2 regions of the Virgibacillus salidurans genome follow, and region 1 is predicted to be linked to the other one. Evidence: a T-box and tRNA genes for the amino acid it is inferred to sense, from the RefSeq annotation. Region 1 holds a T-box; the other holds one or more tRNA genes.
What was found. A T-box is a leader RNA that pairs with one kind of tRNA and senses whether it is charged. The one in region 1 lies ahead of proS (proline--tRNA ligase), so its partner is inferred to be a tRNA-Pro.
Positions count from the first base shown of each region.

Region 2: it has a tRNA-Pro gene. The T-box ahead of proS (proline--tRNA ligase) is inferred to sense a tRNA for this amino acid. The anticodon was not compared.

Region 1 is NZ_CP074373.1:617,090-624,561, forward strand. It holds gene KFZ58_RS03320 (hypothetical protein) at 1-25, opposite strand, end outside; gene KFZ58_RS03325 (cysteine hydrolase family protein) at 51-602, shown strand; gene KFZ58_RS03330 (hypothetical protein) at 716-1,051, shown strand; T-box leader at 1,654-1,877, shown strand; gene proS (proline--tRNA ligase) at 2,018-3,457, shown strand; gene KFZ58_RS03340 (glutathione peroxidase) at 3,750-4,229, opposite strand; gene trhO (oxygen-dependent tRNA uridine(34) hydroxylase TrhO) at 4,373-5,344, opposite strand; gene KFZ58_RS03350 (cold shock domain-containing protein) at 5,670-5,870, shown strand; gene KFZ58_RS03355 (class I SAM-dependent methyltransferase) at 5,975-6,661, shown strand; gene yxiS (protein YxiS) at 6,663-6,968, shown strand; gene KFZ58_RS03365 (NAD(P)-dependent oxidoreductase) at 6,993-7,472, opposite strand, start outside.
Region 2 is NZ_CP074373.1:111,743-119,214, forward strand. It holds rRNA gene KFZ58_RS00590 (23S ribosomal RNA) at 1-2,125, shown strand, start outside; rRNA gene rrf (5S ribosomal RNA) at 2,288-2,403, shown strand; tRNA gene KFZ58_RS00600 (tRNA-Val) at 2,536-2,611, shown strand; tRNA gene KFZ58_RS00605 (tRNA-Thr) at 2,615-2,690, shown strand; tRNA gene KFZ58_RS00610 (tRNA-Lys) at 2,785-2,857, shown strand; tRNA gene KFZ58_RS00615 (tRNA-Leu) at 2,864-2,948, shown strand; tRNA gene KFZ58_RS00620 (tRNA-Gly) at 2,964-3,038, shown strand; tRNA gene KFZ58_RS00625 (tRNA-Leu) at 3,045-3,133, shown strand; tRNA gene KFZ58_RS00630 (tRNA-Arg) at 3,137-3,213, shown strand; tRNA gene KFZ58_RS00635 (tRNA-Pro) at 3,219-3,295, shown strand; tRNA gene KFZ58_RS00640 (tRNA-Ala) at 3,304-3,379, shown strand; rRNA gene KFZ58_RS00645 (16S ribosomal RNA) at 3,716-5,287, shown strand; rRNA gene KFZ58_RS00650 (23S ribosomal RNA) at 5,461-7,472, shown strand, end outside.

The DNA of each region.
Region 1 (7,472 bases):
GAGACAGTGTCCCTGTCTCCAGCAAAAGAATAGAACAAGGAGGATAACAAATGGGGAAGCGTGCATTACTGAATGTGGATTACACAAATGATTTTGTAGCAGAGGATGGAAAGCTGACAAGTGGGGGACCTGGGCAGGCGATTGAATCCAGGGTAGTGGATTTGACTAGGGAGTTTATTGAAGGGGGCGATTATGTTGTGTTTGCTATTGATGCCCATGAAGAAGGAGACGAACTACATCCGGAATCTGATTTATTTCCACCGCATAATATTATCGGTACGCCAGGTCGCGATTTGTATGGAGAGCTGGCAAATGTGTACGAGGAAAACAAGGATAAAGCGAATGTCTATTATTTTGACAAAACACGGTATAGCGCATTTGCCGGCACTGACTTGGAGATAAAATTACGTGAGCGAGGAATTGATGAGGTTCATATCATAGGCGTGGTTACAGATATATGTGTACTGCATACAGCCGTGGATGCATACAACAAAGGTTTTAAAATTGTGGTACATAAAGATGCGGTAGCAAGCTTCAATCAGGCAGGCCATGATTGGGCATTGGGACATTTTACGGACACATTGGGTGCGAGAGTTTTATAGGGACAGGTTCCTTGTCCCAGCACCAGTTGAAAGGGGACGGTGTTCCTGTCGTCCTCCGTCCCTCTATTAGACTCGTAAATAATTTTTCTAATCTTTTACAAGGAGGAGGCCTTGTGGGACAGTTATTTAGGCCATTATTACTTATTATTTCCAATCACCGTTTAACTACCAAAGAAGGTATATCTCAATTTCTGCCTTTCTATGTTGAAACCGACCAGCATCATTATAATGTGAAAAATCATTATGGAGATCTGACAGCAAGCATATTTGTGGATGACCAGGAAGAACTCCTTCGAGGAGAAAGGTCGTTCTTTGATATGAGAAAATCACAAAAGACAAATCTTCGTGGTGAAAAGCATAAATTAAAAGTTTTTGATCATGAGCATCCAGCAGAACTTTGGCTTGCTGTGTATGCTTTGTGTATGATTTTCAAGAACCGTAAAGGCTAATAGTTCGGGCGGTGTCTTGCCAAGTTATGGTTTAAATAAAACCTGTCTCATCATCAAATTGAAAACAGGTTTTATATGGACTTTAACATCAATTTGTTTCACTTTTCTTGTCTTTGAATAGTAGGATAGTGGTTGCTAACAAAACCGCAGTTGTTGCTAATGAAATGATTAATGTAAAGTTTAGCATAGAAACACCTCTTCCGTTGTAATTTTTGAATAAATAGGGTATGATATACATAAGATGATGGGTAGAGAAGAGGATTTCTCCTCTTCTCAGTAATAATGTTGGAACTCTCACTTATCCGAGTGAGGGTTTTTTTCTTCTTACGTTTGCTCAATAATACATGTAGCAGATTTATTACTGCTAATGCAAAATTAAGCAAAAGCGTAAGCAAGATTATTACCTGTTCCATCACTTATCACCCCCTTTCATAAGGAGGTTAGGGGTATATATCATACCCTAATACTGATTATACTGGCTCGAGTAAGAATTCACAAGAATATTCGTTTGATTTTTGTGATAATTCTAAAGGTTTCTATACCAACTCATTCCCTAGTAAACCTTGACTTTCCACTCATACCACTATATATTAGATACTATATACGAAACGTTGATGGGGATTAGTATAAGTTGATCGTCTTTCAAAGAGAGGAAATGAATTGGTGGAAATTTCCAAAGGCATCATTTAGAACCTGCCTCCTGAGTTCGCCATCGGAAAGGCATTTTTGCTGTAAGATGAGCGCGGTTCTTCACCGTTATCGATTCAAGTGTACAAGGAGCGGTCCTTGTAAACAAGGGTGGCACCACCAGACCTCGGTCCCTTTTCGGATGGAGGATTTTTTCTGTTCTAACGTCAGCAAGTATAGATCTAAGGATGACCTTATAAGAAAAACTAATCATTCGCTAAAGACCAAGTGAATGTAAGTTTTTCTAAAAAATAAAATTTTAAGATAGAGGTGTTCAGCTTGGGTAAGAAAAATAAGCAGTTTGTTCAAAACATAACAGCAATGGAAGATGATTTTGCCAAGTGGTATACAGACGTTGTGAAGCAGGCGGATTTGGTTGATTACGGCCCGGTACGTGGAACGATGATCATTAAGCCGGATGGTTTTGCAATATGGGAAAATATCCGCGATGAACTGGACCGTCAAATTAAGGCAACAGGGCACTCGAATGTATCATTCCCATTATTTGTTCCTGAAAGCCTGCTGCAAAAGGAAAAAGATCATGTGGAAGGATTCGCGCCGGAAGTAGCCTGGGTGACACATGGTGGAGAGGAGAAATTAGCTGAAAGAATAGCTGTACGCCCAACTTCAGAAGCGTTGTTTAGTGATTACTATTCGAATAATATTCATTCGTATCGTGATTTGCCGATGCTTTATAACCAGTGGTCAAATGTTGTGCGCTGGGAAAAAACAACACGTCCGTTCCTGCGTTCATCTGAATTCCATTGGCAGGAAGGACATACAGCACATGCAACCGATGAGGATGCATCTGAAGAAACAGATAAAATGCTTAGGGTCTATGCTGATGTGGTAGAAAATTATCTGGCAATCCCTGTGTATAAAGGCCGCAAAACGGATAAAGAAAAATTTGCTGGTGCAAACTATACCCTGACCATTGAAGCATTGATGCATGATGGTAAAGCATTGCAATCGGCGACCTCACATCATTTTGGTTCAGGATTTGCAGAAGCATTTGATATTACGTATTTAGATGAAAACGGTGAAAGTCAATTTGTACATCAAACGTCATGGGGACTTTCCACACGTATCATGGGTGCATTAATTATGGTGCATGGAGATAACAGAGGATTAGTCGTGCCTCCACGGATTGCACCGACGCAAGCCATGATTGTCCCAGTTGCCCAGCATAAAGAAGGTGTACTCGATAAAGCGTATGACCTGCGTGATCAATTGAAGGACCTTGTTCGCGTTGGTATCGATGCAAGTGACAAAATGCCAGGCTGGAAATTTAATGAGTACGAAATGAAAGGAATGCCGGTACGGATTGAAATGGGTCCAAAAGACATTGAAAAAGATCAGGTCGTACTCGTTCGCCGTGATACCGGTGAAAAAGAATTTGTAGCACTTACCGATTTGGAAGCACGTTTGCCTGCTTTATTAGAAGAAATTCAGAAAAACTTATTTGATAAAGCATTAGCGCATCGTAACGAGAAAACGAGTGTTGCCAAGGATATGGATGAATTCAAACAAACGCTTGATCAAAACGCTGGATTTATTAAAGCAATGTGGTGTGGAGACGTGGCTTGTGAGGAGAAAATTAAAGAAGAGACAACAGCAACCTCACGCCTAATCCCATTTGAACAGGAAAAAGTAGCAGATACCTGCGTGTGCTGCGGGAGAGAAGCTAAGGAACTCGTGTATTGGGCAAAAGCTTATTAATATGATGGAAAACGAGCGGTGGTAGATGCGCTCGTTTTTCTATTGGTAGGTTGTGGGGAAATCAACCAAGAGTGAGAACCGTTTACCGTGACAGGAAAAACTAGGGAGCGGCACTCCAAACCGGGAGAGCGCACTCCTGAATCGGGAGAGGGCCAAGCCAAACCGGGAGAGCGGCACACAGAAACGGGAGAGAGCCACATTAAACCGGGAGACAGCAGCCTCAAACCGGGAGAGAAACACACTAAAACGGGAGATAACAATTTTAAACCGGAAGACAGCATCTCGTTCCCTTTTACCCCTTTATAGCCTTTTCAATATCCTTCACCATATTTTCCGGCTTCGTCTGTGGTGCAAACCGGTCGATAACTTCTCCATTTTTATTAACCAAAAACTTTGTGAAATTCCACTTAATATCTTTGGTCAGCATTCCTTTTTCTTCGGTAGTTAGATAGTTGAAAAGTGGGTGTGCATCCTCGCCTTTTACATCCACTTTACTGAACATTGGGAATGTAACTCCATAGTTACGCTCACAGAATTGAGAGATTTCCTCCTCACTTCCCGGGTCCTGATTATTGAATTGATTGCATGGGAATCCGAGTATCTCAAAATCCTGATCCTTAAATTGGTCATATACGTTTTGCAGTCCTTCAAATTGTGGTGTGAATCCACATTTACTTGCTGTGTTCACGATAAGAAGTGTTTTCCCTTTATAATCGGCCAGTGATTTCTCATTACCTAGCATTGTCTTTACAGAAAAATCATAAATACTCATATGATTGCCTCCTTTACTAGAAGGATAGCAATGCTAGTTCTCTGATGTCAAAATATTTATCCGGGTTTGCCGCCCCTCGCATCTATATAGGATCCTCAAAACAACAAAAAAAGACGACCCTTCAAAAGGCCGCCTTCTTCAGATTACACTTCCTGCTTCAAACTTTCTCCAAGAAGCTCAAGTCTGTGCTGAACATCTTCTTCAGCCAAATCATGTTCCTTTACATACATATTGCGTGGACTAACACGACATTCATGTGTACAGCCGCGGATATATTTATGCTCATTTTCCTCTGAGCAAATAATTTGTTTATTGCAATCGGGGTTAGCGCAATTCACGTAACGTTCACATGGCTGGCCGTCAAAATAGTCCGCGCCGACAACAACATGTTCCTTCTGATTAATTGGTACGGAAATTCGCTCATCAAATACGTAACAGCGGCCATCCCATAATTCTCCTTGAACCTCAGGATCTTTCCCGTAAGTTACGATTCCGCCATGGAGCTGTGCGACATCTTCAAAGCCTTCTTTCACTAGCCATCCGGAAAATTTTTCACAGCGAATGCCGCCTGTACAATAGGTCAGGATACGTTTTCCCTCAATAAGGTGTTTGTTTTCTTGAACCCATTCAGGCAATTCGCGGAATGCCTCAATGTCAGGGCGAATCGCGCCACGGAAATGCCCTAAGTCATATTCATAATCATTTCGCGCGTCGAGAACAACGGTATCTTTATCCTGCATTGCTTCGTAAAATTCTTGTGGAGACAAATGCGCCCCAGTTGTTTGCAGTGGATTTATATCCTCTTCCAAACGAAGACTTACCAATTCACTACGAGGGCGCACATGCATTTTTTTAAATGCGTGCCCGTCATGCGGATCGATTTTAAAGGTCATATCAGCAAAGCGCGGATCGTTATGCATTGCTTCCATGTATTTTTCGGTTTGTTCAATGGTACCGGAAACAGTTCCATTGATTCCTTCAGAAGCAACTAAAATGCGACCCTTTAATTCCAAGTCATTACAAAGTTGAAGATGCTCTTCCGCGTAACTTTCCGGATCTTCCATAGATACATACTTATAATACAATAAAACTTGATAGTTTGTACTGCTTTCCATTTGATTACCACCTATTCATTCATATTTGCAAGATATAAATGTACGGTAGTCGATATTTTATTTTATAATCTTGCAATGAAGTATTTTATCATGTTTTTATGTTAATTGCCAGTTTGTACAATGCTCATATTCTCACCACAATAAATTCTAATTAAAAAAACTTTTGCTAAACGCTTGCATTTTTCGCAGCAAAAGGGTAAAGTTAATAATAGCAAAAGGAAATTGGAGTTTGAATAATACTTTACGATCTCTTTATCAAAGTGGTGTAAAAGTATTTATGATTCAATTATACTTTGCACGATATTTGTATAAGGAGGTCATTTATATGATGAATGGCACAGTAAAATGGTTTAATGCAGAAAAAGGCTTCGGTTTCATCGAGCGTGAAGATGGAGACGATGTATTCGTACACTTCTCTGCAATTAACGCTGAAGGTTTCAAAACACTTGAAGAAGGTCAAAGTGTTGAATTTGAAATCGTTGAAGGTAACCGCGGACCACAAGCAGCAAACGTTACTCGTCTATAATAGATGTTAGAAAAGAAGGTCTATCTCACTCGTGGGGTAGATCTTTTTTATGTAACAGGAATTTAGCTCACTTAGGTCGAATATCTTCATGGAGGAGGGAATTTATGACATCATTTAATTGGAAAAAAGAAGCAGAATTACAATGGGATAATCGTGCACACTTTTGGAATGAACGGAGTGTGAATATGTGGGATAATGGAAGTAGAAAGGATATTATTCCTTTTGTAGAAAACCATGTTAAAGAGGGCGGCAAGATCCTGGATATTGGCTGTGGAGATGGTTATGGATCCTATAAATTGTATAAGGCTGGCTATGATGTGGTCGGGATGGATATTTCCAGTGAAATGGTCGCGCTTGCCAAGGAACGAGCCAAGCATGAAGGTATTCCTTTTTCACAAGGTGATGTAAGTGACATGCCATTTGAAAATGGGAGCTTTGACGCGGTAATGGCGATTAATGTGTTGGAATGGACAGAATCCCCTGCTAAAGCTATCCATGAATTAAAGCGTGTCGTGAAAAAAGATGGATTGCTCTGTGTGGGAATTCTAGGTCCAACTGCTGGTCCAAGAACAAATAGCTATCCCCGTCTGCTTGGTAAAAAAGCGATTGCCAATACGATGATGCCATGGGAATTCAGGCAGCTTACCACAGATAATAATTTGGAATATATTGATGGGGTCGGTGTTTATAAAGACGGCGTGAAAGAGCATCACTATAAAGACTTGCCAATAGAGCTAAAACAAGCTTTGACATTTATGTGGATATTTATGCTTCGAAAAGGTAGTGAATAAAGTGGATAAAAAAGAAATAGAAGAACAAGTCATCGAAAGTTATCAAAACGATGAGAAAATGATGATATTAATTTATGCCCAATGGTGTATTAATAATGATCTTCATCCGAATGTTTTATATGAACAAGCCTATCCGGCTCAATTGAGGAATAACACGCTAGCAGAAACAATGGAATTAACTGTTTCTAAAAAAGAATCCGAGGACATAGATGATCAAACGGTTTTACAAGTACTTCAGCTTTTCGGAAATGACGATTTAGCTTTTATTGTACAGGGAGAAATAGAGAAACGGGAGAAGAAATCGTAATTCTCCGTTTCTCTAACTCACTCATCATGCAAATAACTTAATCAACGCCTGAGTCCCGCTGTCATTTTCACCTTGTTCAGCGAGCTCCTTATAAAGGTCCAGGGAAAGTGAGAGTCCTGGCGTTGACAGTCCCATCTCTTGAGCGGATTCAAGCGCAATGGTCATATCTTTGATAAAATGTTTCACATAAAATCCTGGTGCGTAATCACCTTCAAGCATGCGAGGTGCCAGTTTTGACAGGGAAAAACTGCCTGCTGCTCCTGTTGTAATGCTATCAAGCACACGCGAAGGGTCGAGTCCCGATTTTCTAGCATAGGAGATTGCCTCACAAACTCCAATCATATTTGAAGCGATGGTAATTTGATTGGCTAATTTCGTGTGCTGGCCTGCTCCTGCCCCGCCTTGTAGGATAATATTTTCGCCAACAACATCAAAAAGAGGTAAGACGGAATCAAACGTCTCCTGGTCGCCACCTGCCATAATTGCAAGTGTCCCACTTTTTGC
Region 2 (7,472 bases), 510 kb from region 1:
GAAAAATGCGGGGATGAGGTGTGGGTAGGGGTGAAATGCCAATCGAACACGGAGATAGCTGGTTCTCTCCGAAATAGCTTTAGGGCTAGCCTCAGGGGAATGAGTACTGGAGGTAGAGCACTGATTGGACGAGGGGCCCTCACCGGGTTACCGAATTCAGTCAAACTCCGAATGCCAGCTACTTAACCCTGGGAGTCAGACTATGGGTGATAAGGTTCATAGTCGAAAGGGAAACAGCCCAGACCGCCAGCTAAGGTCCCTAAGTATACGTTAAGTGGAAAAGGATGTGGCGTTGCTCAGACAACCAGGATGTTGGCTTAGAAGCAGCCATCATTTAAAGAGTGCGTAATAGCTCACTGGTCGAGTGACGCTGCGCCGAAAATGTACCGGGGCTAAACGTATCACCGAAGCTGCGGATTGTTCTTCGAACAATGGTAGGAGAGCGTTCCAAGTGCAGTGAAGTCAGACCGTGAGGACTGGTGGAGCGCTTGGAAGTGAGAATGCCGGTATGAGTAGCGAAAAAAGAGTGAGAATCTCTTTCACCGAAAGCCTAAGGTTTCCTGAGGAAGGCTCGTCCTCTCAGGGTTAGTCGGGACCTAAGCCGAGGCCGAAAGGCGTAGGCGATGGCCAACAGGTAGATATTCCTGTACCACCTCATGACTGTTTGAATGACGGGGGGACGCAGGAGGATAAGGAAAGCGCACCGATGGAATGGTGCGCCCAAGCAGTGAGCGAGTTGGATAGGCAAATCCGTCCAACAATTGCGAGCTGTGATGGGGAGGGAAATAGAGTACCGAAGTTCCTGATTTCACACTGCCAAGAAAAGCCTCTAGTGAGGTCATAGGTGCCCGTACCGCAAACCGACACAGGTAGGCGAGGAGAGAATCCTAAGGTGATCGGGAGAACTCTCGTTAAGGAACTCGGCAAAATGACCCCGTAACTTCGGGAGAAGGGGTGCTCCTCTTCAGGAGGAGCCGCAGTGAATAGGCCCAAGCGACTGTTTATCAAAAACACAGGTCTCTGCGAAGCCGCAAGGCGAAGTATAGGGGCTGACACCTGCCCGGTGCTGGAAGGTTAAGGGGAAACGTTAGCTTCCGAGCGAAGCGTAGAACCGAAGCCCCAGTAAACGGCGGCCGTAACTATAACGGTCCTAAGGTAGCGAAATTCCTTGTCGGGTAAGTTCCGACCCGCACGAAAGGTGCAACGACTTGGGCACTGTCTCAACGAGAGACCCGGTGAAATTATACTATGCGTGAAGATGCGCATTACCCGCGACAGGACGGAAAGACCCCGTGGAGCTTTACTGTAGCCTGATATTGAATGTTCGTGCAGCTTGTACAGGATAGGTGGGAGCCTTAGAATCGTGAGCGCTAGCTTACGAGGAGGCACCCGTGGGATACCACCCTGGCTGCACGCACCTTCTAACCCAGAACCGTGATCCGGTTCGGAGACAGTGTCAGGTAGGCAGTTTGACTGGGGCGGTCGCCTCCCAAAGAGTAACGGAGGCGCCCAAAGGTTCCCTCAGAATGGTTGGAAATCATTCGTAGCGTGTAAAGGCAGAAGGGAGCTTGACTGCGAGACCTACAAGTCGAGCAGGGACGAAAGTCGGGCTTAGTGATCCGGTGGTACCGCATGGAAGGGCCATCGCTCAACGGATAAAAGCTACCCCGGGGATAACAGGCTTATCTCCCCCAAGAGTTCACATCGACGGGGAGGTTTGGCACCTCGATGTCGGCTCATCGCATCCTGGGGCTGTAGTCGGTCCCAAGGGTTGGGCTGTTCGCCCATTAAAGCGGTACGCGAGCTGGGTTCAGAACGTCGTGAGACAGTTCGGTCCCTATCCGTCGTGGGCGCTGGAAGTTTGAGAGGAGCTGTCCTTAGTACGAGAGGACCGGGATGGACACACCGCTGGTGTACCAGTTGTTCCGCCAGGAGCATGGCTGGGTAGCTACGTGTGGCAAGGATAAGTGCTGAAAGCATCTAAGCATGAAGCCCCCTCTAGATGAGACTTCCCATCACTTCGAGTGAGTAAGATCCCTCAGAGACGATGAGGTAGATAGGTTCGAGGTGGAAGCGTGGTGACACGTGCAGCTGACGAATACTAATCGATCGAGGACTTAACTAATTTCTTTTTTGATGGTCGTTCATGAAACTCTTATTTAGTTTTTAGGGTATAAATGAAAAAAACCCTTGCATTTTCTATTAGAAATGCATATAATATATCTTGTCTTCATTTTAAAGAAGGAAGTTCTGATTGATCAACACAGAACGACCTAACACCGTTAGGTCTGGTAGTAATAGCGGAGAGGTCACACCTGTTCCCATGCCGAACACAGAAGTTAAGCTCTCCAGCGCCGATGGTAGTTGGGGCTTTGCCCCTGCAAGAGTAGGACGCCGCCAGGCTTTACATATGTTAAAAAACATACTAGGATCGCGACGCGCTATCTCTGATTGATTATCAGCGTAATTCACAACCTAAAGAGATTATTACTTAAGAATCTCTTATAGCGCATACATTTTACATCCTGTCTCATTGGAGGATTAGCTCAGCTGGGAGAGCACCTGCCTTACAAGCAGGGGGTCGCAGGTTCGAGCCCTGCATCCTCCACCATTTGCCGGCCTAGCTCAACTGGTAGAGCAACTGACTTGTAATCAGTAGGTTGGGGGTTCAAGTCCTCTGGCCGGCACCATTTTTAAAACGAATAAAAATTTTTTACTTTTCACAAATAATGCGTATTAAGGTACGAGTTATTAACCATGAATTATCTTATAAGTAACAAACATGAGCCATTAGCTCAGTTGGCAGAGCATCTGACTTTTAATCAGAGGGTCGGAGGTTCGAATCCTCCATGGCTCATCACTTGCGGGTGTGGCGGAATTGGCAGACGCGCTAGATTTAGGATCTAGTGTCTTCGGACGTGGGGGTTCAAGTCCCTTCACCCGCACCATTAATTAAATACCGAGCGGAAGTAGTTCAGTGGTAGAACATCACCTTGCCAAGGTGGGGGTCGCGGGTTCGAATCCCGTCTTCCGCTCCAAGTCCTGCCGGGGTGGCGGAATTGGCAGACGCACAGGACTTAAAATCCTGCGGTAGGTTACTACCGTGCCGGTTCGAGTCCGGCCCTCGGCACCATAAGCGCCCGTAGCTCAATTGGATAGAGCGCTTGACTACGGATCAAGAGGTTAGGGGTTCGACTCCTCTCGGGCGCACCATTATACGGGAAGTAGCTCAGCTTGGTAGAGCACTTGGTTTGGGACCAAGGGGTCGCAGGTTCGAATCCTGTCTTCCCGACCATTGAATAAGGGGCCTTAGCTCAGCTGGGAGAGCGCCTGCCTTGCACGCAGGAGGTCAGCGGTTCGATCCCGCTAGGCTCCACCATATAATAAATAATCTATTGACTTAAACGAGTCAGTGTGTTATATTAAGAAAGTCGCCATTTTGAAGGCGAACGAAATATCATCTTCTTAAAAGAAAAGCCAAAAAAGCTATTGACTTTCAGGGGGTGAGTATGATATAATTAAAAAGTTGCTAATTTAACGCAACAAATGAATTTGCTCTTTGAAAACTGAACAAAACAACCAGTATGTCAAACAGATATTAGTGGTAAGACATCGAAGGTCAGATTATTATAATCTGAATGGAAGATTTCAAACCCTAAATCAATTTTTAAGCTAAGACATTATATGATTGATTGGTGTCAATTATATTCAAACTTTTATGGAGAGTTTGATCTTGGCTCAGGACGAACGCTGGCGGCGTGCCTAATACATGCAAGTCGAGCGCGGGAAGCAGGCAATCACCCTTCGGGGTGTGCGCCTGTGGAACGAGCGGCGGACGGGTGAGTAACACGTGGGCAACCTGCCTGTAAGACTGGGATAACTCTTGGAAACGCGAGCTAATACCGGATAACACTTTTCATCTCCTGATGAGAAGTTGAAAGGCGGCTTTCTGAGCTGTCACTTACAGATGGGCCCGCGGCGCATTAGCTAGTTGGTGAGATAAGAGCTCACCAAGGCGACGATGCGTAGCCGACCTGAGAGGGTGATCGGCCACACTGGGACTGAGACACGGCCCAGACTCCTACGGGAGGCAGCAGTAGGGAATCATCCGCAATGGACGAAAGTCTGACGGTGCAACGCCGCGTGAGTGATGAAGGTTTTCGGATCGTAAAACTCTGTTGTTAGGGAAGAACAAGTACTGTTTGAATAAGGCAGTACCTTGACGGTACCTAACCAGAAAGCCCCGGCTAACTACGTGCCAGCAGCCGCGGTAATACGTAGGGGGCAAGCGTTGTCCGGAATTATTGGGCGTAAAGCGCTCGCAGGCGGTCTTTTAAGTCTGATGTGAAATCTTGCGGCTCAACCGTGAGCGGTCATTGGAAACTGGAGGACTTGAGTACAGAAGAGGAGAGTGGAATTCCACGTGTAGCGGTGAAATGCGTAGAGATGTGGAGGAACACCAGTGGCGAAGGCGACTCTCTGGTCTGTAACTGACGCTGAGGAGCGAAAGCGTGGGGAGCGAACAGGATTAGATACCCTGGTAGTCCACGCCGTAAACGATGAGTGCTAGGTGTTAGGGGGTTTCCGCCCCTTAGTGCTGAAGTTAACGCATTAAGCACTCCGCCTGGGGAGTACGGCCGCAAGGCTGAAACTCAAAAGAATTGACGGGGGCCCGCACAAGCGGTGGAGCATGTGGTTTAATTCGAAGCAACGCGAAGAACCTTACCAGGTCTTGACATCCTCTGCAATCGGTAGAGATACCGAGTTCCCTTCGGGGACAGAGTGACAGGTGGTGCATGGTTGTCGTCAGCTCGTGTCGTGAGATGTTGGGTTAAGTCCCGTAACGAGCGCAACCCTTGAGATTAGTTGCCAGCATTAAGTTGGGCACTCTAATCTGACTGCCGGTGACAAACCGGAGGAAGGTGGGGATGACGTCAAATCATCATGCCCCTTATGACCTGGGCTACACACGTGCTACAATGGATGGAACAAAGGGCAGCGAAGCGGTAACGCTCAGCAAATCCCATAAAACCATTCTCAGTTCGGATTGCAGGCTGCAACTCGCCTGTATGAAGCCGGAATCGCTAGTAATCGCGGATCAGCATGCCGCGGTGAATACGTTCCCGGGCCTTGTACACACCGCCCGTCACACCACGAGAGTTAGCAACACCCGAAGTCGGTGAGGTAACACGTTTACGTGAGCCAGCCGCCGAAGGTGGGGCCAATGATTGGGGTGAAGTCGTAACAAGGTAGCCGTATCGGAAGGTGCGGCTGGATCACCTCCTTTCTAAGGATATTTAGAAGGAACGCTGGAGGTCTTAGACCTCCGGTCGAGGACATACATGGTTGTTTGGTTCAGTTTTGAGAGAGTAAATCTCTCTTTTTGTACCTTGAAAACTAAATAAGAGTAATAACGACATCAAAAAATGTAAGTTCTTTGGAACCATTAACTAGTAATTTAGTTAAGTGAAGAAGGGCGCACGGTGAATGCCTAGGTACGAGGAGCCGAAGAAGGACGGGACTAACACCGATATGTCTCGGGGAGTTGTAAGTAAACGTTGATCCGGGAATTTCCGAATGGGGGAACCCACTGTTCGTAATGGAACAGGACATCTATCTGAATACATAGGGTAGATGAGGCAGACCCGGGGAACTGAAACATCTCAGTACCCGGAGGAATAGAAAGCAAATGCGATTTCCCAAGTAGCGGCGAGCGAAACGGAAAGGAGCCCAAACCGAAAAGCTTGCTTTTCGGGGTTGTAGGACACTCCATTAGGAGTTACAAAGAAATGCTTTAGATGAATCGATCTGGAACGATCAGCCATAGAAGGTAAGAGCCCTGTAATTGAAAGAGCGTTTTCTCCGGAGTGTATCCTGAGTACGGCGGAACACGAGAAATTCCGTCGGAATCCGGGAGGACCATCTCCCAAGGCTAAATACTCCCTCGTGACCGATAGTGAACCAGTACCGTGAGGGAAAGGTGAAAAGCACCCCGGAAGGGGAGTGAAAGAGAACCTGAAACCGTGCGCTTACAAGTAGTCGAAGCCCGTTAATGGGTAACGGCGTACCTTTTGTAGAATGGACCGGCGAGTTACGATCCCATGCAAGGTTAAGTGGAAGACACGGAGCCGCAGCGAAAGCGAGTCTGAATAGGGCGAATTAGTATGTGGTCGTAGACCCGAAACCGTGTGATCTACCCATGTCCAGGGTGAAGGTCAGGTAACACTGACTGGAGGCCCGAACCCACGTATGTTGAAAAATGCGGGGATGAGGTGTGGGTAGGGGTGAAATGCCAATCGAACACGGAGATAGCTGGTTCTCTCCGAAATAGCTTTAGGGCTAGCCTCAGGGGAATGAGTACTGGAGGTAGAGCACTGATTGGACGAGGGGCCCTCACCGGGTTACCGAATTCAGTCAAACTCCGAATGCCAGCTACTTAACCCTGGGAGTCAGACTATGGGTGATAAGGTTCATAGTCGAAAGGGAAACAGCCCAGACCGCCAGCTAAGGTCCCTAAGTATACGTTAAGTGGAAAAGGATGTGGCGTTGCTCAGACAACCAGGATGTTGGCTTAGAAGCAGCCATCATTTAAAGAGTGCGTAATAGCTCACTGGTCGAGTGACGCTGCGCCGAAAATGTACCGGGGCTAAACGTATCACCGAAGCTGCGGATTGTTCTTCGAACAATGGTAGGAGAGCGTTCCAAGTGCAGTGAAGTCAGACCGTGAGGACTGGTGGAGCGCTTGGAAGTGAGAATGCCGGTATGAGTAGCGAAAAAAGAGTGAGAATCTCTTTCACCGAAAGCCTAAGGTTTCCTGAGGAAGGCTCGTCCTCTCAGGGTTAGTCGGGACCTAAGCCGAGGCCGAAAGGCGTAGGCGATGGCCAACAGGTAGATATTCCTGTACCACCTCATGACTGTTTGAATGACGGGGGGACGCAGGAGGATAAGGAAAGCGCACCGATGGAATGGTGCGCCCAAGCAGTGAGCGAGTTGGATAGGCAAATCCGTCCAACAATTGCGAGCTGTGATGGGGAGGGAAATAGAGTACCGAAGTTCCTGATTTCACACTGCCAAGAAAAGCCTCTAGTGAGGTCATAGGTGCCCGTACCGCAAACCGACACAGGTAGGCGAGGAGAGAATCCTAAGGTGATCGGGAGAACTCTCGTTAAGGAACTCGGCAAAATGACCCCGTAACTTCGGGAGAAGGGGTGCTCCTCTTCAGGAGGAGCCGCAGTGAATAGGCCCAAGCGACTGTTTATCAAAAACACAGGTCTCTGCGAAGCCGCAAGGCGAAGTATAGGGGCTGACACCTGCCCGGTGCTGGAAGGTTAAGGGGAAACGTTAGCTTCCGAGCGAAGCGTAGAACCGAAGCCCCAGTAAACGGCGGCCGTAACTATAACGGTCCTAAGGTAGCGAAATTCCTTGTCGGGTAAGTTCCGACCCGCACGAAAGGTGCAACGACTTGGGCACTG